3 regions of the Bradyrhizobium sp. SZCCHNR1043 genome follow, and region 2 is predicted to be linked to each of the others. Evidence: predicted binding sites of a transcription regulator. Region 2 holds the regulator's gene; each other region holds the start of a gene.
What was found. Region 2 encodes LexA, which represses DNA repair genes until DNA is damaged. Its sites were predicted from a motif close to TGTTCNNNNTGTGTTCNG; they were not measured.

Region 1 (7,573 bases), on a different contig from region 2:
CGCAGGTCGTCTGGTTCCTGAGCACGGCCTACCGCGCGCTGGTGTCATCAGGCCCGCAGCCGCGCGCCGCCGCCGCAAGCCGGCAGGAGCCGAGCCTGGGCCGCGGCCAGGGCAAGCCGACGCTCGCGCCCGAGATGGACGAGCACGGCGGCGACGAGGACGAGGCCGACGAAGGCGAGGACGAAGAAGAGGAGGAGGAGCCCGCTCCCCGCGCCCGCAAGAAGCCCGCGGCCAAGACGCCGGCGCGCAAGTCCAACGACAAATACGACCTGCCCTCGGTCTCGATGCTGGCGGCGCCGAAATCCTCCGACCGCCAGCCGCTGTCGAAGAGCGAGCTGGAGGCCAATTCGCGCGCGCTGGAAGGCGTGCTGCAGGATTTCGGCGTGCGCGGCGAGATCGTCAAGGCGCATCCCGGTCCGGTCGTCACGCTGTACGAGCTGGAGCCGGCACCGGGCATCAAATCGTCGCGCGTCATCGGCCTCGCCGACGACATCGCCCGCTCGATGAGCGCGCTGTCGGCGCGCGTCGCCGTCGTGCCCGGCCGCAATGCCATCGGCATCGAGCTGCCCAACGCGCATCGCGAGAAGGTGTACCTGCGCGAGTTGCTCGTCGCCAAGGAGGCGACCGAGAGCGTCGCCAAACTGCCGCTGTGCCTCGGCAAGAACATCGGCGGCGAGTCCATCATCATCGACCTCGCCCGCACCCCGCACATGCTGATCGCCGGCACCACCGGCTCGGGCAAATCGGTCGCCATCAACACCATGATCCTGAGCCTGGTCTACCGGCTCCGGCCGGACCAGTGCCGGCTGATCATGGTCGACCCGAAGATGCTCGAACTGTCGGTCTATGACGGCATTCCGCATCTCCTCACGCCGGTCGTGACCGATCCGAAGAAGGCCGTCGTCGCGCTGAAATGGGCCGTGCGCGAGATGGAAGAGCGCTACAAGAAGATGGCCAAGCTCGGCGTGCGCAACATCGACGGCTACAATGCCCGTCTCGGCGAAGCGCGCGCCAAGGGCGAGGAGCTGACGCGCACCGTCCATACCGGATTCGACAAGGAGACCGGCAAGGCGATCTACGAGGAGGAGAAGCTCGACCTCGATCCCCTGCCCTACATCGTCATCATCGTCGACGAGATGGCCGACCTGATGATGGTCGCCGGCAAGGACATCGAGGGCACGGTGCAGCGCCTCGCCCAGATGGCGCGCGCCGCCGGCCTTCACGTCATCCTGGCGACGCAGCGCCCGTCGGTCGATGTCATCACCGGCACCATCAAGGCGAACTTCCCGACCCGCATCTCCTTCCAGGTCACGTCGAAGATCGACAGCCGCACCATCCTCGGCGAGATGGGCGCCGAGCAGCTGCTCGGCCAGGGCGACATGCTCTACATGGCCGGCGGCGGCCGCATCAGCCGCGTGCACGGCCCGTTCTGCTCCGACGAGGAGGTCGAGAAGGTCGTCAAGCATCTCAAGGCACAGGGCTCGCCGGAATATCTCGAGGCGGTCACCGCCGAGGAGCCGAGCGAGGAGGATGGCGCCGTGTTCGATGCCACCGGCATGGGCGGCGGCGGTGGCGACGACCTGTTCTCCCAGGCGGTCGCCGTGGTCAAGCGCGACCGCAAGGCCTCGACCAGCTACATTCAACGCCGGCTGCAGATCGGCTATAACAAGGCCGCTTCGCTGATGGAGCGGATGGAACAGGAAGGCATCGTCGGCCAGGCCAACCACGCCGGCAAGCGCGAGATCCTGGTGCCCGAGGAGGAAGGCGGATTCTGACGGCCCCGATGGCCGCAGAAACGCCGCTTCGGTGCCCGATCTTCACGCGATTACGATCACGCTGCCCGCCCGATCCGGGATAGAACGCGTAAAACTCAGGACGTCGTTTTGAAAAGCTCCTTGTTGAACAGCACGTTTTCGTATCACGCAGCTTCGCGCGGGCGCCGGATCTGCGCCTGGCTGGTCGCCTGCGCCGTGACGACATGCTCTGTCGCCGGTGCGTCCGGTCACGCCGCCGCGCAGGGCACGCCGGCTCCGAAATCAGGCCCGAAGAGCGGCTCCCAGCTCAGCGCCTCCGACCAGCAGCGCTCGGGCCAGAGTCCCTCGACCACCCAGACCGCCCCGCCCAACCCGATCATTCCCGATCCCCGGCGCAACGTGCCGGCCAGCATCTTCACCTCGTTCGACGCCAACCAGAAGGCGCAGGCGGCCAAGGTCAGCGCCTATCTGTCGTCGCTGCAGACGCTGGTCGGGAACTTCGTCCAGGTCGGCCCGGACGGCAGCAAGACCAAGGGCGATTTCTACATCCAGAAGCCGGGCAAGGTCCGCTTCGAATACGAGCCGCCGACGCCGATCGACATCATCGCCGACGGCTCCTCGCTGGTGGTGCGCGACCGCAAGCTCGCGACCCAGGACGTCTATCCGCTGTCGCAGACGCCGCTGCGCTATCTGCTGTCGGACCGCATCGACCTGCTCAAGGACACCAACGTGATCGCGGTCGCGGCCGACGACCTCTACGTCACGATCACGATCGAGGAGAAGCAGGCGCTGATCGGCACCAGCCGGCTGATGCTGATGCTCGGCACCAAGGACGGCCAGCTCAAGCAGTGGACCGTGACCGATCCGCAGGGCTACGACACCACGATCGCGGTCTACAATCTCGATACGACCAAGAAGCTCGATCCGGCGATGTTCAAGATCGACTTCACGGCCTATCCGAGCACGCCGCCGGGCTGACGCCGCCTCTCGCGCTCGCTCAGCGCGATTCGAGCCCGCGCACCTTCCATTGCGCTTCGGACAGTGCAAGCTTCTCGAAGCGCTTGCGCGCCTCCTCGAGGTCATCGGCCGGAAGCGCGTCGCAGCCGGGCCGGCCGCGCAGGATCATCGACGTCGTCGCCCAGCTCAGCCGCGCCGCCTTGCAGGCCAGCAGCAGATCCGTGAGACGATCCTCCTCCAGCAGCGCTTCGATCGTCTCGATGGTGACGACACAGAGCAGCGCCAGCGCTGCGATCACGGCAGGGAAATCGCCGGTGGCGCAGAAGCGGTTGACGGCGGAGTCGCCGAGCTTGCCGGTGCGGCTGAGGGCGGCAACCTCGGCCTTGACCTGCTGATAATCCCAGATCGCGCGCATTGCCGCGCCGGGCGATCGGGTCGGCGTTGCCTGCAGGGTGGCGCGGGTCGCCGGCGGTGCGGCCTTGATGAAGCGGGCGCGGGCGCCCTCGCTCGCCGCAGCGACGAAGGCCCGCGACAGCTTGGCCGGCAGATCTGTGCGCAGCGCCAGCTTCTCGGCGAGATCCTCGTCGCGCTCGGCGATCTTGAACAGGCTGCGATAGCCATCCTCGGACAGCCGGGCGGAGAGGTTCTGTACCAGCGCCATGCGCACCGCCGGAAAGCCGCGTGCGATCAGCTGCGTCGTGAGGCTCTCGCCAATGCCCCTGCGGCTGGCGAGCGCGACGAGATGCGCAGGGCTGCCGGTGCGGATGAACTCGGCGAGGTCGCGCTCGGTCAGCACCGCCGCCTTGGCCAGCATCGGTCCGGCGACGCGCAATTCGGGGTGAACGGCGAGCAGCCGCGCGGTGGCGTAAGGCGCACGCTCCACGCCGGCGAGCGCCATGCTCAGCTCGGCCAGCAGCTCGGTCGCGACCTGCGGCATCAGCCGGGCGAACATTTGATCGTAGAGATCGAGCTGCTCGGCCGACGCGGGCCGCGGACCGGCCAGGAACAGGCTGGTGGTCCGGCGCAGCATGTCGGTGGCGAGCTCGGACACCGTCCGCGCATCACCGGCGGGCGTCTTGGCGGTCGGAGCTGCCGCAGGCGCTGGAGGCATCGCACGTCCCTCGTTGGGCGCCTCCCTCGGCTTTTGACGGAGGCGCGGGTCGATCATCAATTGAGGAAGAATGCGAAGGCCGGACTAAAGGGGCGTTAAGCCCGGCGGACGGAGCTGAAACCCCACGCGGCTGTCGTTAATGGATTGCGGCAGAGCGCGGCAACGACAGTGTTCCCGTATTGTTCTTGCGAACAATGCCGGCATCCGCTAGCCTCCTTGCCCGGGAGGGGCATCATGGTCCAGCGCGTTTCCACCGTCGCCTTCGAGGGGATCGAGGCCCGCGCAGTCGACGTGCAGGTCCAGGTCGCGCCCGGACTGCCGGCGTTCGCGATCGTCGGCCTGCCGGACAAGGCGGTGTCGGAAGCGCGCGAGCGGGTGCGCTCGGCGCTGATCGCCTCGGGCCTGGCGCTGCCGGCGCGGCGCATCACCGTGAACCTCGCGCCGGCCGACGTGCCCAAGGAAGGCAGCCATTACGACCTGCCGATCGCGCTGGGGCTGATGGCCGCGATCGGCGCCATTCCGCCGGATGCCCTCGGCGGCTTCACGGTGCTCGGCGAGCTCGGGCTCGACGGCTCGATTGCGCCGGTCGCCGGCGTGCTGCCGGCAGCGATCGGCGCCAATGGCCGCGAGGAAGGGCTGATCTGCCCGGCCGCCTGCGGCGCCGAGGCGGCATGGGCGAGCCCGGACTTGCAGATCATCGCGGCGAGCTCGCTGATCCAGATCGCCAACCATTTCAAGGGCACGCAGGTGCTGTCGCGGCCGCAGCCGAAGATCCAGGAGGCACCCGCAAGCCTGCTCGACCTGCGCGACATCAAGGGCCAGGAGAGCGGCAAGCGCGCGCTCGAGATCGCCGCTGCCGGCGGGCATCATCTGCTGATGATCGGCTCGCCCGGCGCCGGCAAGTCGATGCTGGCGGCGCGGCTGCCCTCGATCCTGCCGCCGCTGTCGCCGGCGGAGCTGCTGGAAGTCTCGATGATCGCCTCGGTCGCCGGCGAGATCGAGGGCGGCGCGCTGACGTCGCGGCGACCGTTCCGCAGCCCGCACCATTCCGCCAGCATGGCGGCGCTGACCGGCGGCGGCCTGCGCGCCCGCCCCGGCGAGATCTCGCTGGCGCATCAGGGCGTGCTGTTCCTCGACGAGCTGCCGGAGTTCGATCCGCGCGTGCTGGATTCGCTGCGCCAGCCGCTGGAGAATGGCGAGGTCTCGATCTCCCGCGCCAACCATCGCGTCACCTACCCTGCCCGCTTCATGCTGGTCGCGGCGATGAATCCGTGCCGTTGCGGCAACGCCTTCGAGCCCGGCTATGCCTGCAAGCGCGGCCGCATCGACCGCTGCACCGCCGACTACCAGATGCGCATCTCCGGCCCGCTGATGGACCGCATCGACCTGCGCATCGAGGTGCCCGCGGTGACCGCCGCCGACCTGATCCTGCCGCCGTCCAAGGAAGGCTCGGCCGAGGTCGCGGCCCGCGTCGCGGCCGCGCGCGACCTGCAGCGCGCCCGCTACGCCAAAGCCGGCCTGCCGCACATCCGTACCAACGCCGAGGCGCCGGCCGCCGTGCTCGACGAGATCGCCAGGCTCGATGCGCCCGGCCAGAAGCTGCTGCGCGAAGCCGCCGAGACGATGCGGCTGTCCGCCCGCGGCTATCACCGCGTGCTGCGCGTGGCGCGGACGCTCGCCGATCTCGACCACGCCGAGGCGATCGGCCGGCTGCATCTGGCCGAGGCGCTGTCGTATCGCGCGCTGGCGGAGGACAATCGCCATGCGGCGTAAAGGCGCCCCTCCCCCTCAACACTCTGGTAACGACTTCTCTTTACGCTCCGACAACCATAGGGCCCGCGTTCCGTCATCAGGCCTTCCGCGTCGGTGCGTATCATGTTGCGTTTCAAGGTCCTCGTTTTGGCCGTGCCGCTGATCGCGGCGGCGGTCATCGCCAGACTCGAATTGGCGCCCTCCCCGCAGCCCTGCATTGCCGTCGGTGCCGACAGCGTCTCGCTCGGCTCCGCGCCCTTTCACGCCGATCTCCATGTCGACTTCACCGATGATCCCGCGCGCGCAACCACGCCTCATCACCGACCGATCCGGTTCTGTGAGCCGGGCTAACGCCCGGTTCACCATCTCTGCACGGCAGAATCGCGCGTGCACGACCTTTCAAAGTCTCAGCAATACCGACGCCGCATGGTGCGGGCCGGCCATGACATTGGGATCGAAATCGTCGGGGGTGATCGAGATGGGACCGATTTTTCGCTTCAGGCTGCGCCTGCGCCGGTTCATGCGCCGTCACCGCACCATCTTCGCGATCCTGCGCTCGCTGATGATCTTCTCCGCCGGCTTCGGCGGCGCGTACGGCTTCATCAAGGCCAGCATTTCCGACAACTCCGGCTATAACCCGCACACGTTCGCGATCGGCGCCAGCTTCCTGTTCGCGCTCGCCTGCGTCGGCCTGGCCACGCTCAGCATGCGGCTGCGCTTCGTCGCCAGGAAGATGCACAAGATTGCGCTCCACAACGAGGTGCTGGCGGACCGGAACTGGGAGCTGCAGGAAGCCGAGCAGCGCGCCCGCAATCTGTTCGAGCAGCAGGGCGACCTCATCGTCATGCGCGCGCGCGACGGCAGCATCATCTTCGTCAACGACGCCTATTGCCGGATGGCGGGCCTCGACCGCGACAACCTGCTCGGCAGCGCGTTCACCTTCGAGCTGATCGAGCAGGGCGACAGCGCGCTGGAGCCGAACGGCACGCGCGTCCACGACCAGCGCATCGAGAGCGCGATCGGTCCGCGCTGGATCGCGTGGCGCGAGGCACTGGTGCGTTCCGACGCCGGCCAGCCCGCCGTACTGCAATGTGTCGGCCGCGACGTCACCGACCGCACCGAGACCGAGCGCGCGCTGGCGGAGGCGCGCGACCAGGCCAATGCCGCGAACCGTGCCAAGTCGCGGTTCCTGGCAATGGCGAGCCACGAGATCCGCACGCCGCTGAACGGCATCCTCGGCATGAGCGGGCTGCTGCTCGAGACGCAGCTGACGCCGGAGCAGACCACCTACGCCAAGGCGGTTCGCACCTCGGGTGAAGCCTTGATGTCGCTGATCGACGAGCTGCTCGACTATTCCAAGATCGAGGCCGGCAAGCTCGCGCTGGAGGCGCAGCCCTTCTCGCTGGCGACGCTGATCGAGGAGATCACCGAGCTGCTGGCGCCGCGGGCGCAGGCCAAGCAATTGGAGATCGCGGCCTATCTCGACGAGCGGCTGCCGACCTGGGTGACCGGCGACGCCGCGCGGCTGCGCCAGGTGCTGCTCAACCTCGCCGGCAACGCCATCAAGTTCACGGCTTCGGGCGGCGTCGCGCTGATCGCCGAGCCCGGGATCTGGCCGAACGAGATCAGCTTCCAGGTGCGCGATACCGGCATCGGCATCGCAGCCGACGCCCAGGAGCGCATCTTCCGAGAATTCGAGCAGGCCGATGACAGCGTCGCGCGCAGCTTCGGCGGCACCGGCCTTGGCCTGGCGATCTCGGACCGGATCGTCAAGCGCATGGGCGGCCGCATCGCGCTGCAGAGCCGGCTCGGCGCCGGCTCGACCTTCGAGGTGTCGGTGCCGCTGCCGCCGGCGCTGGAGCGCGGCGAGCAGAACAGCTTCCGCGGCCCCGACCTCGCGGGACAGTCGGTCATGCTGGTCGCGCCGGCCGGGCTGCAGGCCGAGCTGATCGAACGGCGCCTGCAGAACTGGGGCGCGCAGACGTGCCTGGTCGCCGAG
Region 2 (7,573 bases):
ACCGCGGCGCTGCTCTGCATCGTCGCCATCATGATGCGGCGGCATCGGATGTTTCCGGTTGCCGTGATGATCGCGGCGGCGGCGTGCGGCTTTGCCGCGGCGACCATCAAGACGGCGCGTGTCGCTCATCCAGTGCTGGCGCGGCCGTTGTATTCGGTGGCGCTGTCCGGCTTCGTCGAGGCGCGCGACATCCGCGAGCGCAGCGATCGGATCGTGCTGCGCGTCACCGCGATGGAGAGCCCGCGCAACGCCGCCACGATCGCGCGCGTGCGGCTCGCGGTGCGTAAGGGCACGGCGCCCGAGGTCGGCAGCTTCGTGCAGCTCAAGGCGCGGCTGCTGCCGCCGATGGCCCCGGTGCGGCCGGGATCCTACGACTTCGCGCGCGACATGTTCTTCCAGGGCATCGGCGCCTCCGGCTTCGTGATGGGCGCGATCACGACGGCGACGCCGCCGCAGGCCGCCGGCTTCGGCCTGGGCTATGCGGCGGCCATGCAGGGCCTGCGCGATGCGATCGACGCACGCATCCGCGCCCGCCTGACGGGCGATGAGCGCGCCATCGCCACCGCGCTGCTGACCGGCCGGCGCGACGCCATCACGCCCGATGTCAACGATGCGATGTTCGTCTCCGGCCTCGGCCACGTGCTGTCGATCTCCGGCTATCACATGGCCGTCGTCGCCGGCGTCGTGTTCTTCGCCGTGCGCGCGCTGCTTGCGCTGATCCCCGGCCTCACTATCAGCCATCCGATCAAGAAATGGGCGGCCGCGGCGGCGCTGGTCGCGGCGGCGTTCTACCTGCTGCTGTCGGGCGCGGAGGTCGCGACGCAGAGATCGTTCTTCATGACGGCCGTGGTGCTGATCGCGGTCATGGTCGATCGCCGCGCCGTCACCTTCCGCACGCTCGCGGTCGCGGCGATGATCGTGCTGATCGCGGCACCCGAAGCGCTGGTGCATCCGAGCTTCCAGATGTCGTTCGCGGCGACGCTCGGCCTGGTCGCGCTGGTGCAGTTCGGCCTGCCCAAACTGTTTGCGAGGCCGGACAGCTCCACGACGCAGCGCATCGCGCTGTGGGGCGGCCGCGAGCTTGCGATGCTGCTGCTGGCCTCGCTGATCGCGGGGCTTGCGACCACGCCCTATGCCGCGTTCCACTTCCATCGCGTCACGCCCTATGGCGTGCTCGCCAATCTCGCGGCGATGCCGGTGGTTTCGGTGCTGGTGATGCCCGCCGGACTGCTCGGCCTGCTGGCGGCGCCGTTCGGGCTCGACGGTCCCTGGTGGACGCTGATGGGCCTCGGCATCGACTGGATGATCGCGGTGACGCGCTGGGTGGCGGCGCTGCCTGGCGCGGTCGGGCGCATCCCGGGCTTCGGCATCGGTCCGCTGATCCTGGCCAGCCTCGGCGTCATCCTGATCGGCCTGATGCGCACACCGCTGCGCTGGTCGGGTGCCGTCGGGCTCGTGGTGGCCACCGCGTGGGCCGCCACGACGCCGCTGCCCGACGTGCTGATCGCCGGCGATGGGCGCGCGGTGGCGGTGCGCGGCCGTGACGGACGCCTGCATGTGATGCGCACCGGCAAGGACGTGTTCGCCACCAAGGAGTGGCTCGCGGCCGACGCCGATGCCCGGCTGCCGGCGGATTCATCGCTCGCCGATGGCGTCTCCTGCGACGAGGCGGGCTGCGTGGTCGCGATGGCCGACGGCCGATTCGCCGCCTTGACCCTGCGCGCCGAGGCGCTCGACGATGATTGCGCCCGTGCCGCGCTGATCGTCACCGCGCGCGCCGCGCCGTCATCCTGCGCGGCGGCCGTCATCGATCGCCAGCGCCTGCAGCAGCAGGGCGCCTTGATGCTGGTGCAGCGGGGCACCGGCTTCTCCGTCACGCCGGTGCGCGCTGGCGGCACCGATCGCCCGTGGTGGCCGGCGCCCGCCGAGGCCGGCGAGTTCGACACGACGCTGACGCCGCGTGCGCCGGTGTCGCGGCTTCAGGACGCGACGCCGCCGGAGACGGAGCAGGGCGAGCAGGATTGAGCGCCGGACAGCTCGAACGTGCTGAGATGATACAACGTGCCGAGATGATACACGGTGTCATCGGGTCCATCGAACAGCGAGGGACCTTCGACCAGCGTGAACGCAGCGCCCGGATAGCGTTGCCAGATGGCGATGTCATCAGCCGTGACCGTCAGCCATCCGAACGCAAGCATGTAGCGGCCGGACTCGGAGAGCCGGCCGGCCTTGTTCCAATCGATCTTGTTGACCACGGCGGCAAGCTCCCCCGGCACACAATGCTGGCCGAGGGATGTCGTTCCTATTCGATGCGATGCCGGAGCGTGAGGTTCGCCGGAAAGACCTTGCGCTTGCAGAAACCAAATCTCCCCCGGCCGAAAGCTCGCTCATGGCCGAGAGAAATGCGGACGCGCAGGCGCTCAGGTGATGCTGATGCGGCGAATCGATGTGGCCTGCGAAGCCGGAACGTCCTCCGCCATGCCCGGGCGGCGCTCGGCCGGCTGCTTGCTGACCGGCAATTGTAGCACGGTGACGCGCTGGCCCTCGCAGAGCTGGGTCACCAGCACGTGGCGGCCGTCGGCGAATTCGATCGCGTCGTGATGGCGATCGGGGATGTGCGTCTCGATGCTGTTGAACTTCGCGACGCGCTCGCGGATCGTCCGGGTCCAGAGCCAGCGGCTGTCGTAGCGGACGTCCTCGACAAATGCCAACTCGGTGCCGGGCAGCATGCAGACTGCGACGGTCGGCTCGCTCTCGAGGGCGAAGCCGCGGGTGGCGGTGCCGCGAAACGTCGTCGAGATCAACGTCTCGCCGACCTTGGCGGGACGGGACGCAACCGCATGGAGGCTGTAGTCACACATCGGATCGCTCCTCGTTGAGAGATAGCCGACCCACGCTCCCCCCGGACAGGCGCAGGCCTCTATCAGAGTGGACATCGAGGAGATGTTAGCGCGCGCTTCACGGCAATTCTGCGCTGATCTGCACCGCGTGCGCCCGCGGGCGATCACAAGCGTTTGAGCATGCCGCGCTGCACATCCTGAGGTGCATTCGCGCGTGACCAATTTCGATCGGCGGAGAAGCGCGTGCGCTCGCCGCCGATCGACCGATCGCGTCCGCGATCAGTACTTGCGATACAGCCCGACCAGCTTGCCTTGGATCTTCACCCGGTTGGGCGGCAGGATGCGCACCTCGTAGGCGGTGTTGGCCGGCTCCAGCGCGATCGATGCGCCGCGGCGGCGGAAGCGCTTCAACGTCGCTTCCTCATCGTCGATCAGCGCTACCACGATGTCGCCGGTGTCGGCGGTCTCGTTGCGCTGGATCAGCGCCATGTCGCCGTCGAGGATGCCGGCATCGACCATGGAGTCGCCGCGCACCTCGAGCGCATAGTGATCGCCGTTGCCGAGCATGTCGGCAGGCACGCTGATGGTGTGGCTGCGCGTCTGTAGCGCCTCGATCGGGGTACCGGCGGCGATGCGGCCCATCACCGGCACCGCGACGGGGCGCTCGCCATCGTCCAGCGCGGGAGTGCTGGTGCGCACCTTGCCGAGATTGCCCTCGATCACCGATGGGGTGAAGCCGCGGCGGTTGTTGGCAGCCTGTGACAGCTCGGGCAGCTTGATCACCTCGATCGCGCGGGCGCGGTTGGGCAGCCGGCGGATAAAGCCGCGCTCCTCGAGCGCCGTGATCAGGCGATGAATGCCGGACTTCGAGCGCAGATCGAGCGCATCCTTCATCTCGTCGAAGGACGGCGGCACGCCGGCTTCCTTGAGCCGCTCGTTGATGAACCGCAGAAGTTCGTACTGTTTGCGCGTCAGCATCTCGACCTGGTCCCCAGTTTGTTGTCGTCCGAGTCCAGGAGCTGCGCCTTGAGCACAAACCGGCTGAGAGCGCCTTGGAGTCGGACCATCATCGCGTCGCCCGCAACATACTAAAAACAAATCATGAACGGACACTATATGTTCGATGTGTGTTCCGCAATCCTTAAATTGTAGTGAACGGACCGGGCTTTGCCGGGGGAAACGGCCTAGCTCGGCAGGCGCAGGATCTCGCACGGGCTGCCGGCGGCGGCCTTCGGCGCAAACGCCCGCCGGATCACCAGCGCCTGCGAGAGCGCGAGATTGCCGAGCAGCGACGAATCCTGCTGGGTCACCGGCGTTGCGATCAGGGTGCCGTCGGCGCGCTCCTCGAGCTGCGCCCGCAGATAGTCCTCGCGCGAATCGTTGGCCCCGAGTTCGCGGCCGAGCAGGGCGGTCTCGCGTGGCATGCGAGCTTCGTCGCGGCCGAGCAGCCGCCGAATCAGCGGCACCAGGAACAGGATGGCGCAGACATAGGACGACACCGGATTGCCGGGCAGTCCGATCACCCTCATGTCGCCGAGCCGTCCGTGCATCATCGGCTTGCCCGGCCGCATCGCGATCTTCCAGAACGCCATCTCGACGCCCTCGGCTTCGAGCGCCTGCTTGACGAGGTCGTGATCGCCGACCGAGGCGCCGCCGGTCGTGATCAGGATGTCGGCCTTGGCCTCGCGCGCCCGCCGGATCCCGGCGATCGTGGCCTCCATCGTATCCGCGGCGATGCCGAGATCGATCGGTGTCGCGCCCTCGCTGCGCACCAGCGCCCGCAGGGCGTAGCCGTTGGAATAGACGATCTGGCCCGGGCCGGGCGTCGAGCCAGGCATCACGAGCTCGTCGCCGGTGGCGAGCAGCGCCACCTTCGGCCGGCGCCGCACCGGCAGTGCCGGATGATTCATGCTGGCCGCCAGCGACAGGTCGCGGTCGCTGAGCCGGCGGCCCGCCTTCAGCAGCACCATGCCCTCATGAAAGTCGACGCCGGCGGGCCGGATGTGCCGGCCCTTGATCGCGGCCTCGGTGATCACGACGTGGCCATCTTCGGCGATCGTGTCCTCCTGGATCACCACCGCGTCGGCGCCCTCAGGGACAACGCCACCAGTGAAGATGCGCGCCGCCTCGCCGGGTCCGACCACGCGATCGAACGGCCGCCCCGCCGCGACCTCGCCGATCACCCTCAGCCGCACCTTGGCCTGGGCTGCGTCCGCCGCGCGCACGGCGTAGCCGTCCATCGCCGACATCGCCTCGGGCGGCTGCGTCCGCAGCGCCGCGAGGTCGCGGGCCAGGATGCGGTGATGGGCCTCGTCCAGCGTCACCAGCTCCTCGGCCAGCGGCTCCGCGCCGGCGAGCACGGCGGACAACGCATCAGACACCGGCATCAGGGCCATGAGAGTTCCTTCGGATGGAGACGGCAGATCGAATGAGTCGCCTTCTAACCGAACGCGCACGGCTCGGCCAAGGGCTCAGGCCGCTTCCTGCCTTCTGATCGTCTGATGTTGGCCGCGTCCGGGCCGCTGCCTCACGACCGCGCGAGAAACCCTGCAATCAGTGCGCAGAAGGTCGACCGCAGTGCCAAGGCGTTGGCCGATGCGCCGTTCCGGTTAGCTCCCGCCCCGCGTTCTATCCAGCAGCTGCGCGACAGGCGGCGCGCTCGGTCGTGTGCAGGATATCCGCCACCATGTTCCGCAGCCAGACCGATGCTGCATCACGATCGAGCTGCAGCGGCCAGACCATCGAGACGGCCGGCAGCCGCAGCTTCAACGGCGCGGGACAGAGCGTCAGCCCAAATCGCGGCCCGTAGAGCTTTGCCATCCTGGTCGGTATCGTCGTGATCACCGGTGATGCGGCGACCGTCGCCAGCACGCTGAGGAATTCCGAGGAGGCCGAGACCACGTTGAGCTCGGTCCCGATCTCATCCAGCGCCGCCTCCAGACAGCCCTGCAGGCTGTTGGTCAGCGTCACCAGCGCGTGCGGAAGCGACAGATAGTCGGCGAGGCTGATCGGTGTTTTCATCGCGATGCGCTTTGGATTGTAGACGCAGCTCAGCGCCTGCTCGAACAGGAGCTGGGATCTGTGCCGCTGTGCGACGGCGTCGAAGCAGCCGACCGCGACATCCAAGGCTCCGTCGTCGAGCAGGCGATGCACTTCGTTACGCTCGGTCGGCCGGCTGAGAAGCCGCACGCCGGGCGCCGTTCGACGGAGCACCGCGGTGAGCTCGGGGATCAGCAGCAGCTCGACCTCACTTGAAAATCCCAGGCGGATGGTGCGCTGCTCGGTCGCCGGGTCGAACTCCGGTGCGGCATGCAGCGCTGCCTGCATCTGCCCCAGCGCCGCCCGAACCGGCCCGGCGAGCACCGCAGCCTTTGGCGTCGGCTGCATGACGGCGCCGACGCGGACGAACAGCTCGTCCTGCAGCAGCACGCGAAGCGTCGACAGCGTATGGCTCATCGCAGGCTGACCCACCTTGAGGCGTGCGGCCGCGCGCGTCACGCTGCGCTCCTGCATGAGCGCGTCGAACGCGACCAGCAGATTGAGGTCGAAGGAGCGAAGATCGAAGTGATCGATGGACTGCATGAGCTGGATCGATTTGAGGAATGTATGACCTAGTCCTAGATCTCGGCCCAGACAAGACCACCGTTCGGATCGAGGCGGCCAGACATGCAGGACATCACGACCTATCGCGTCGGAGACGCCACCATCACGAGGATCTTCGAGATCGGCCTCGATGCGGTCGAGGGAGAGTTTTTGTTTCCGGGCGTAGAAGCAGACAGCATCGTTCGGGAACGAGGCCAGGTGGGGCCGGGATCGGTCGATCCGCACACGGGATCGTTGCGCCTGAGCATCCATAGCTGGCTGGTGCGGACGCCAGAGCGGGTGGTCCTGATCGACACGGCCACCGGCAATGACAAGGAGCGGCCCGGCGCAGCAGTTCTGCATCGCTTGAACGAGCCGTTTCTCGACCGGCTGCGGGCGGCCGGCGTCGCCCCTGGCGATGTCGATCTCGTCCTGATGACGCATCTGCACGCGGATCATGTGGGGTGGAATACGCAGCTTGCCGATGGCCGTTGGATGCCGGTGTTTCCCAACGCCCAGCACATCTTCTCAGGCCGCGAGCGCGCCTATGTCGCCGCACTCTCGGCCGGCAACGGCTCGGACGCCGCAATCAGAGACGCAGCTGGGCTTGGCCCAATGCTGCATCCACCGATGCCTGGGGTCTACGAAGACAGCGTGCTGCCGATCGTCGAGGCCGGCCTCGCGCGCGAGATCACGGTCGATGGCAGCGAGGTCGTCGACGGCTTCCGTTTTCTGCCGAGCCCCGGTCACAGCATCGATCACGCCTGCATCAGCTTCAGCTCACGTGGCGAGCGCGCGCTGTTCTGGGGCGACGTGATGCATCATCCGCTGCAGGTCGCGCGTCCGGACTGGAACTCGGTCTATTGCGAATTCCCGGATGCGGCGCGGACCTCACGCCGATGGGCGATGAACCATGCCGCCGAGACCGGCTCCCTCGTGCTCACGACCCACTTCGCCGAGTCCTCGGCCGGGCGGATCAGCCGCGACGGCGACCGGTTCGCGTGGCACTTCGCCTGATCCGAGGTGACCATGACCGAGAACGCAACGTCCTCCTCGCGCATCGTTTCCGAGCGCCGCCTGATCGAAGGCCCGGTGTCCGATGTACAGCTTCAGCTCATCAACAAGCGCCGGCATGACGTGCAACGGTTCTC
Region 3 (7,573 bases), on a different contig from region 2:
GAGCGGCGGTTGACGATGCGATAGCGATAGTGCCGCCTGCGGGCGGAGAAGCGTGCTTCGAAGGTGTCGGGAACGATCTCGGCGTCGAGCACCGCGATCGGGTTGGGCCGCAGATGCGCGTTGAGCGCGTCGCGCAATTTGTCGGGCCGGAATTCTTTCTCAACGTCGCAATGCGCGACCTGACCGGTGGCGTGGACGCCGGCATCGGTGCGCCCCGAGCCATGCACCCGGGTCGGCACGCCACAGGTCGCCTGCACCGCCGCTTCGAGCGCGCCCTGCACCGACGGCAAGGTCGCCTGCAGTTGCCAGCCGCAGTACGGCGCGCCGTCATATTCGATGGTGAGCTTGTAGCGGGGCATCTGACCCGATCGAGTTTTGCCGTCATTGCCGGGCTCGACCCGGCAATCCATCCCTGGGCGAAGCTTGTTCTTGAGATGGATGCGCGGGTCAAGCCCGCGCATGACGAGATGAGGTGGTCAGCCGAAACGCAGGCCCGGCGCGATACGGGTGCCGCGCAGGAAATCCGCGGCCTTCATGGGACCCTTGCCGGCGCGCTGTAGCTCGGTGACGCGGATGGCGCCGTCGGCGCAGGCGATGGTGAGCTGCTCGTCAAGAACGGCGCCCGGCTCGCCCCTGCCGCCGGCAAGCGCGCAGCGCAGGATCTTCAAGCGGACCGCTTCGCCATCAAGCGTGAACTCACTCCAGGCGCCAGGAAATGGCGACAGGCCGTGGATGTGCCGCAGCACCGCGTGGGCCGGCTTCGTCCAGTCGATCCGCGCCTCGGCCTTCTCGATCTTGGCGGCGTAGGTGACGCCTTCCTCTGCCTGCTTCGTCAGCGTCAGCCCGCCGCGCTCCAGCGCCGCCATCGCGCGCACCATGAGATCGGCGCCGATCCGCGACAGGCGGTCGTGCAGATCGGACGCCGTCATCGCGTCGGTGATCGCAAGGCGCTCGGCCATCGCGACATCGCCGGTGTCGAGCCCGACATCCATCTTCATCACCATGACGCCGGACTCGGCATCACCCGCCATGATCGCGCGGTTGATAGGCGCGGCACCGCGCCAGCGCGGCAGCAGGGAAGCGTGGAGATTGTAGCAGCCGAGCTTGGGCGCATCGAGAATGGCTTGGGGAAGGATCATGCCGTAGGCGACGACCACGGCCGCATCGGCCTGATGAGCCTGAAACTCGGCCAAGGCCTCCTCGGTCTTCAGCGTCTTCGGCGTGAACACGGCAATGCCGAGCCGGCGCGCCTCGGTCTCGACCGGCGTCGGCTGCAGCGCGAGGCCGCGGCGGCCGCCGGGTTTCGGCGCGCGCGTATAGACCGCCGCGATCTCGTGGCCGTGGCCGGCGAGTTCGAGCAGGGTCGGCACGGCGAAATCCGGCGTGCCCATGAAGATCAGGCGAAGCGGCATCTGGTGGAAGATCCTGCATTGCCGAATCCTCCGCGTCATGGCCGGGCTTGTCCCGGCCATCCACGTCGAGCTGCCTGTAACGCGCGGCGAGACGTGGATGCCCGGGTCAAGCCCGGGCATGACGGAGGAGAGAGTTGATCGTTACTCGCTGGCGCGCTTGGCGGCCTTGGTGAACTTCTTCATCACGCGGTCGCGCTTCAGCTTCGACAGATAGTCGATGAACAGCACGCCGTTGAGATGATCGATCTCATGCTGGATGCAGGTGGCGTAGAGCCCCTCGGCATCCTCCTCGCGGACCACCCCGTCGAGATCGGTGAAGCGCACGCGCACGCGCGCCGGCCGCTCGACCTCCTCGTAATATTCGGGGATCGACAGGCAGCCTTCCTCGTAGACCGACAGCTCGTCCGACTTGGCGACGATCTCCGGATTGATGAAGACGCGCGGCTCGCGCTTGCCTTCCCCGTTGGCGTCGGGCTTGGCCAGATCCATGGTGATGACGCGCAGCGGCTGCGCGACCTGGATCGCTGCGAGCCCGATGCCCGGCGCGTCATACATGGTCTGGAACATGTCGTCGACCAGCTGCCGGATCTCCAGCGTGACCTTCTCGACCGGCTTGGACACCAGCCGCAACTGCCGGTCCGGCAGGATGATGATTTCTCTTAGGGACATGGCGCGCGATTTAAGCCGCGGAACCGGCGGGGTCAATGTGATGGCTCGCGGTTAAGACTTCACTAACCATGAATTTCAACGTTTCGTTAACCATGATTCTTAACGTGCCCTTAACCATAATTGTTCTCTCTTCGTTCGCGAGCTTGCGCGAATCGGATAGACGGGGGTGATGACCGTCAGCCAATCCCTCAATCCTGTCGTCGTCATCATCGGCGACCTGCCCATCAGGGCGAGCGATGCGCTGATCGGATTCGGCGTACTGGTGCTGCTACTGCTCGTGATCATCGTGGCCGCCGTGGCCCGCTCCGGACGGCGCGGCGCGGAGCTCGCCGCCCAGCAGGCGATGCGGGCTGACGAGCTCGAACAACGGTTCGGCGAGATGATCCGCGTCCAGAGCGAGGCCTCCGGCCGGGTCGACGCGATGGCCCAGCTGCTCGCCGGCCGTCAGGTGGACCTGGCCCGCAGCGTGAACGAACGGCTCGATGCGGTCACCCACCGCGTCGGACAGTCGATGGAGCAGAGCACGCGCCACACAATGGATAGTCTGCGCGTGCTGCACGAGCGCCTCGGCATCATCGACAACGCCCATCGTGATCTCAGCGAGCTGACGACGCAAGTGACGACCTTGCGCGACGTCCTCGCCAACAAACAGTCGCGCGGCGCCTTCGGCCAGGCGCGCATGGAGGCGATCGTCCAGGACGGGCTTCCGAAGGGCAGCTACGCGTTTCAGCACACGCTCGCCAGCGGCAAGCGCCCCGACTGCGTCGTGTTCCTGCCCGACACGCGGCCGCTGTGCATCGACGCCAAGTTTCCGCTGGAAGCCGTGACCGCGCTGCACGACGCCGTGACCGAGGACGAGAAGCGCGCCGCGGCGCAGCGGCTGCGCACCGACGTGCTCCGCCATGTCAATGACATCGCCGAGAAGTACCTCGTGGTCGGCGAGACGCAGGACACGGCGCTGATGTTCGTGCCGTCGGAATCGGTCTATGCCGAGATCCATGACGGCTTCGACGACGTGATCCAGAAAGCCTATCGAGCGCGCGTCGTGCTGGTGTCGCCGTCGCTGCTGATGCTCGCGATCCAGGTCATGCAGCAGATCATGAAGGATGCGCGCATCCGCGACGCCGCCGACCAGATCCGCAACGAGGTGATCCATCTCGGCGACGATCTCGGCCGCCTGCGCGAGCGCGTGCTCAAACTGCAGAAGCATTTCGGCGATGTCGGCGAGGACATCCGCCAGATCCTCATTTCCGCCGACAAGATCGAGAAGCGCGCCGCCCGCATCGAGGAGCTCGATTTCAGCAAGCAGGATTCGCCGGTGGACTCACCACGCATCGCGCCGGTTACCGGCACGACGCCGGATCTGTTTCCGCTGGCGGGACGCGTGCAGGTGGGGGAGTGATGGTGGCGTCGCGAAGGCCGTTCAAATCTGCTACCACCCGCCCATGACCGCACCTGACGCCGCTTCCGAGATCCCTGCTGCCGCTCCAAAGCCCGGCGCTGCCAAACCCGCCCCCACCTGGCGCGAGAGCATGGCCGTCTACTTGCAGCCGCGCGTGCTCGTGGTGCTGTTCCTCGGCTTCTCGTCGGGACTGCCGCTGGCGTTGTCCGGCTCGACGCTTCAGATCTGGATGCGTGAGCTCGGCGTCGATCTCGGCACGATCGGGCTGTTCGCCCTCGTCGGAACGCCTTACACGCTGAAATTCCTTTGGGCGCCGCTGGTGGACGCGCTGCACGTGCCGCTGCTCACGCGCGCGTTTGGACGGCGGCGCGGCTGGCTGGTGTTCGCACAGCTGCTCTTGATCGGCGCCATCCTGCTGCTGGCGCTCACCGATCCGGCACATGCGCCGTTCATGGTGGCGCTGGCCGCGCTGCTGGTCGCCGCGATGTCGGCGACCCAGGACATCGTGGTCGATGCCTTCCGCGTCGAGAGCCTGCCGGAGAGCGAGCAGGCCGCGGGCATGGCGGCGTATGTCGCCGCCTATCGCATCGGCATGCTGGTCTCGACCGCCGGCGCACTGGTGGTGGTCAGTGCATTCGAGAACTCGGGGCTGACGCGTCCGTCGTCCTGGATGTGGGGCTATGTTGCGATGGCCGTACTGGTGCTGATCGGCACGATCACGGCCCTCGCGGCGACCGAGCCGGCCCAGTCGCAGCAGGCGGAGGCCGCGATGGGTGCGGACACCGCGCTCACCCGCGTGATGCATGCGGCTGCCGGAGCCTTCGTCGAGTTCCTCGGCCGACGTGATGCGCTCACGGCGCTCGCCTTCGTCGTGCTGTTCAAGTTCACCGACGCCTTCTCCGGCACGATGACCGCGCCGTTCGTGATCGATCTCGGCTTCAGCAAGGTCGACTACGCCGCGATCGTGAAAGGCGTGGGCCTCGCCGCGACGCTCGCCGGCGGCTTTGCCGGCGGCTTCGTCGCGCGACGCTATTCGCTCGCGACGAGTCTCTGGATCGGCGGCATGGTGCAGGCGCTGGCGAACCTCTCGTTCTCCTGGCTTGCGATCGTCGGAGTCAATCAATGGGCACTGGCGCTGGCGATCTCGGCGGAAAACTTCACCAGCGCGGTCGGCACCGTGATCTTCGTCGCCTATCTCTCCGCGCTGTGTCAGAACCCGCTGCACACCGCCACCCAATATGCACTGCTGACCGCGCTCGCCGCGGTCGGGCGCACCTATTTGTCGTCAGGCGCCGGCTACGTGGCGAAGGCGACCGGCTGGCCGCTGTTCTTCGTGATCTGCGTGCTGGTCGCGATCCCGAGCCTCGTGCTGCTCGCCTGGCTGCAGCGGCGCGGACATTTCGACCAGTTGGGGCCAGTGAAGGTGTAGCTGCCGCCTCACATTCGACCGTCGTCACCCACCACCGGGTGTCGTCTTCGACGAGCCCGATGACAGGCTCCGACGGGTGACCCAGTATTCCAGAGACGTCAGCCATCGACCGAGCAGCCGCGGGGTACTGGATCGCCCGGTCGAGCCGGGCGCTGACAGCGGAAAGTCAGGACGCCGCGCTCGCGTGGACGGCCCAATCAGGTCTCACCGCTTCACTAAGCTCCACTTGGTCACGACCGCCTCGCTCATCTGTCCCGCATCCTGGGCGCAGGCGATCTCGTCGACCTTGACCGCGATCTGCTTGCCGAGCAGACCCTTGAGCTGCGACGCCTGCGCCGTGTTCGCGGTAACGAGCTGGAACGTCTCCGGGCCGGTCTCCAGATTGCACAGCCCGCTCGGCGGCGGCAGGCGGCGCGGCTCGCTCGTGATCTGATAGGCGGCGGACGGCTGGCCCGGCTTGGCGCCTTTGAGCTTCAGCGCGTTCAGCTCGCCCGACAGCACGTCACCGGCATTGAGCGGCTTGCCCGCCTTCTGCGCCGCCTCGCTTTGCTGCGCCAGCACTGACGGCGCCGAGAGCGCCGCCAGAATCGCGCCCAAAGCCAGCCGTTTGCCGAATCCGCGTTTCGTCATCATTCCACTTCCGTCTGTGCTTAGAACAAGGTCCGCTGCCGCATCGCGGCCGAGAGCGTGCCTTCGTCGAGATAGTCGAGCTCGCCGCCGACCGGCACGCCATGTGCCAGCCGCGTGACCTTGACGTTCGCCTCCTGCAGGAGGTCGGTGATGTAGTGCGCGGTGGTCTGGCCGTCGACCGTCGCATTCAAAGCGAGGATGATCTCGGACACCTCGGGCGCATGCGCGCGCTGCACCAGCGCATCGATGGTGAGATCCTGCGGGCCGACGCCATCGAGCGGCGACAGCGTGCCGCCGAGCACGTGATAGCGGCCGTTGGAGGCCTTGGCGCGCTCCAGCGCCCAGAGGTCGGCGACGTCGGCGACGACGACGATCATCGCCGGATCGCGACGCGGATCGGTGCACACGGTGCACGGGCTTTGCGTATCGATGTTGCCGCAGGTCTTGCAGACCTGGATGCGATCGATCGCGACCTGCAGCGCCGAGGCAAGCGGCACCATCAGCGCCTCGCGCTTCTTGATCAGATGCAGCGCGGCGCGCCGCGCCGAGCGCGGTCCGAGGCCGGGCAGGCGCGCAAGCAATTGGATCAGGCGTTCGATCTCGGGACCGGCGACGGCCATCAGTTCACGAATGTCATCAGGTCAACTAACCGAAACCGAAGCCCGGCGGCAGGCCGAGCTTGCCGGTGATGGCCTGCATCTTCTCCTGCATCGCGGCTTCAGCCTTGCGGCGCGCATCGCCATGCGCCGTCACCAGGAGGTCCTCCAGGATCTCGGCCTCCTCCGGCTTGAGCAGCGACGGATCGATCTTGATGCTCTTCACGTCCATCTTGGCGGTCATGCGCACGGCAACCAGACCGCCGCCCGAGATGCCCTCGACCTCGACGTTGCCGAGTTCCTCCTGCATCTCCTGCATCTTCGTCTGCAGCTGCGCCGCCTGTTTCATCATGCCGAGAAAGTCAGCCATCGGAGCACCTCATCATCAGCCATCTTGTTGAGCATGATCTCCGCGCAAACGCCTTTGGCGTTTGTCGCGAGGAAAACCGGTTTCCACTTTTCCGGATCATGCTCTAGAAATCATCATCGTCGGACTCGTCAGGCGGCTCGACAGCACTGGCGTCCGATTCGGGCGGCTCGGGGGCGAGCCGGCGCACTTCGACCACCTTGGTGCCCGGGAACCGCGCCAGGATCTCCTGCACGCGCGGATCGGCCTCCGCCGCCGCCTCGCGCTCGCTCTTGGCGCGCAGATTCTGCTCGCGCAAGGTCGCCTGGCCCGGCTCGTTGGAAACGATCACCGTCCAGCGCCGGCCGGTCCAGTCCTCCAGCTTGCGCCCGAGGTCCGAGACAAGCGAGCGCTGCGCCGTCCGTTCCAGCGCGATCTCCAGCCGTCCCTCTTCGAAGCGGACCAGCCGCACGTCCATCTCGAGCGCGCTCTTGGTGATCAGGTCACGATTCTTGCCGGCCAGCGCGACGAGTTCCTGAAAGCTCCCTATGCGTAGCGCGGGCTGGTCCTGTGATGCCTGCGCCGGCTGTGACGACATCGCCTGCGGGCGCATCGAACCGCCGACCGCGGCGAGCGTCGGGCCTTGCGCGCGCGGCGCCTGCATCGGCGCCGACGTCATCACAGACGGCGCCCCCGCGCTCATGGTGGATGCCGGCGCAGGGCGCGCCCCGCCGCCGTTCGTGACGATCGGCGAGCCACCACCGCTCTGCTCGATCATACGAATGGCTTCGTCGGGCGTCGGCAGATCGGCCGCGTAGGCGATGCGCACCAGCACCATTTCCGCCGCTGCAGCCGGGCGCGTCGCGCCTTGTGTCTCGGCGATGCCCTTGAGCAGCATCTGCCACATCCGCGACAGCACCCGCATCGACAGCTTGGTGGCGAAGTCGCGCGCGCGCAGCCGCTCGGTCTCGCTGAAGGCCACGTTGTCGGCCGTCGCCGGCACGACCTTCACCCGGGTGACGAAGTTCACGAACTCGGCCAGATCCGACAGCACAACCACAGGGTCGGCGCCGACGTCATACTGCTCGC

Region 1: the regulator LexA is predicted to act here: its motif matches at 3,992-4,009, upstream of QX039_RS30040 (YifB family Mg chelatase-like AAA ATPase).
Region 3: the regulator LexA is predicted to act here: its motif matches at 2,203-2,220, upstream of QX039_RS28810 (DNA recombination protein RmuC).

Annotation. Positions count from the first base shown of each region.
Region 1 is NZ_JAUEYN010000020.1:19,751-27,323, forward strand. Features, by position in the region: gene QX039_RS30025 (DNA translocase FtsK) at 1-1,775, shown strand, start outside; gene QX039_RS30030 (outer membrane lipoprotein carrier protein LolA) at 1,899-2,732, shown strand; gene QX039_RS30035 (DUF2336 domain-containing protein) at 2,752-3,822, opposite strand; gene QX039_RS30040 (YifB family Mg chelatase-like AAA ATPase) at 4,057-5,595, shown strand; gene QX039_RS30045 (hypothetical protein) at 5,698-5,925, shown strand; gene QX039_RS30050 (PAS domain-containing hybrid sensor histidine kinase/response regulator) at 6,053-7,573, shown strand, end outside.
Region 2 is NZ_JAUEYN010000005.1:114,731-122,303, forward strand. Features, by position in the region: gene QX039_RS10260 (ComEC/Rec2 family competence protein) at 1-2,025, shown strand, start outside; gene QX039_RS10265 (hypothetical protein) at 1,980-2,255, opposite strand; gene QX039_RS10270 (hypothetical protein) at 2,421-2,861, opposite strand; gene lexA (transcriptional repressor LexA) at 3,120-3,818, opposite strand; gene glp (gephyrin-like molybdotransferase Glp) at 4,025-5,236, opposite strand; gene QX039_RS10285 (LysR family transcriptional regulator) at 5,469-6,422, opposite strand; gene QX039_RS10290 (MBL fold metallo-hydrolase) at 6,507-7,439, shown strand; gene QX039_RS10295 (alpha/beta hydrolase) at 7,452-7,573, shown strand, end outside.
Region 3 is NZ_JAUEYN010000018.1:41,459-49,031, forward strand. Features, by position in the region: gene truA (tRNA pseudouridine(38-40) synthase TruA) at 1-359, opposite strand, end outside; gene fmt (methionyl-tRNA formyltransferase) at 477-1,412, opposite strand; gene def (peptide deformylase) at 1,554-2,081, opposite strand; gene QX039_RS28810 (DNA recombination protein RmuC) at 2,251-3,483, shown strand; gene QX039_RS28815 (AmpG family muropeptide MFS transporter) at 3,527-4,912, shown strand; gene QX039_RS28820 (hypothetical protein) at 5,117-5,542, opposite strand; gene recR (recombination mediator RecR) at 5,563-6,162, opposite strand; gene QX039_RS28830 (YbaB/EbfC family nucleoid-associated protein) at 6,188-6,508, opposite strand; gene QX039_RS28835 (DNA polymerase III subunit gamma/tau) at 6,612-7,573, opposite strand, start outside.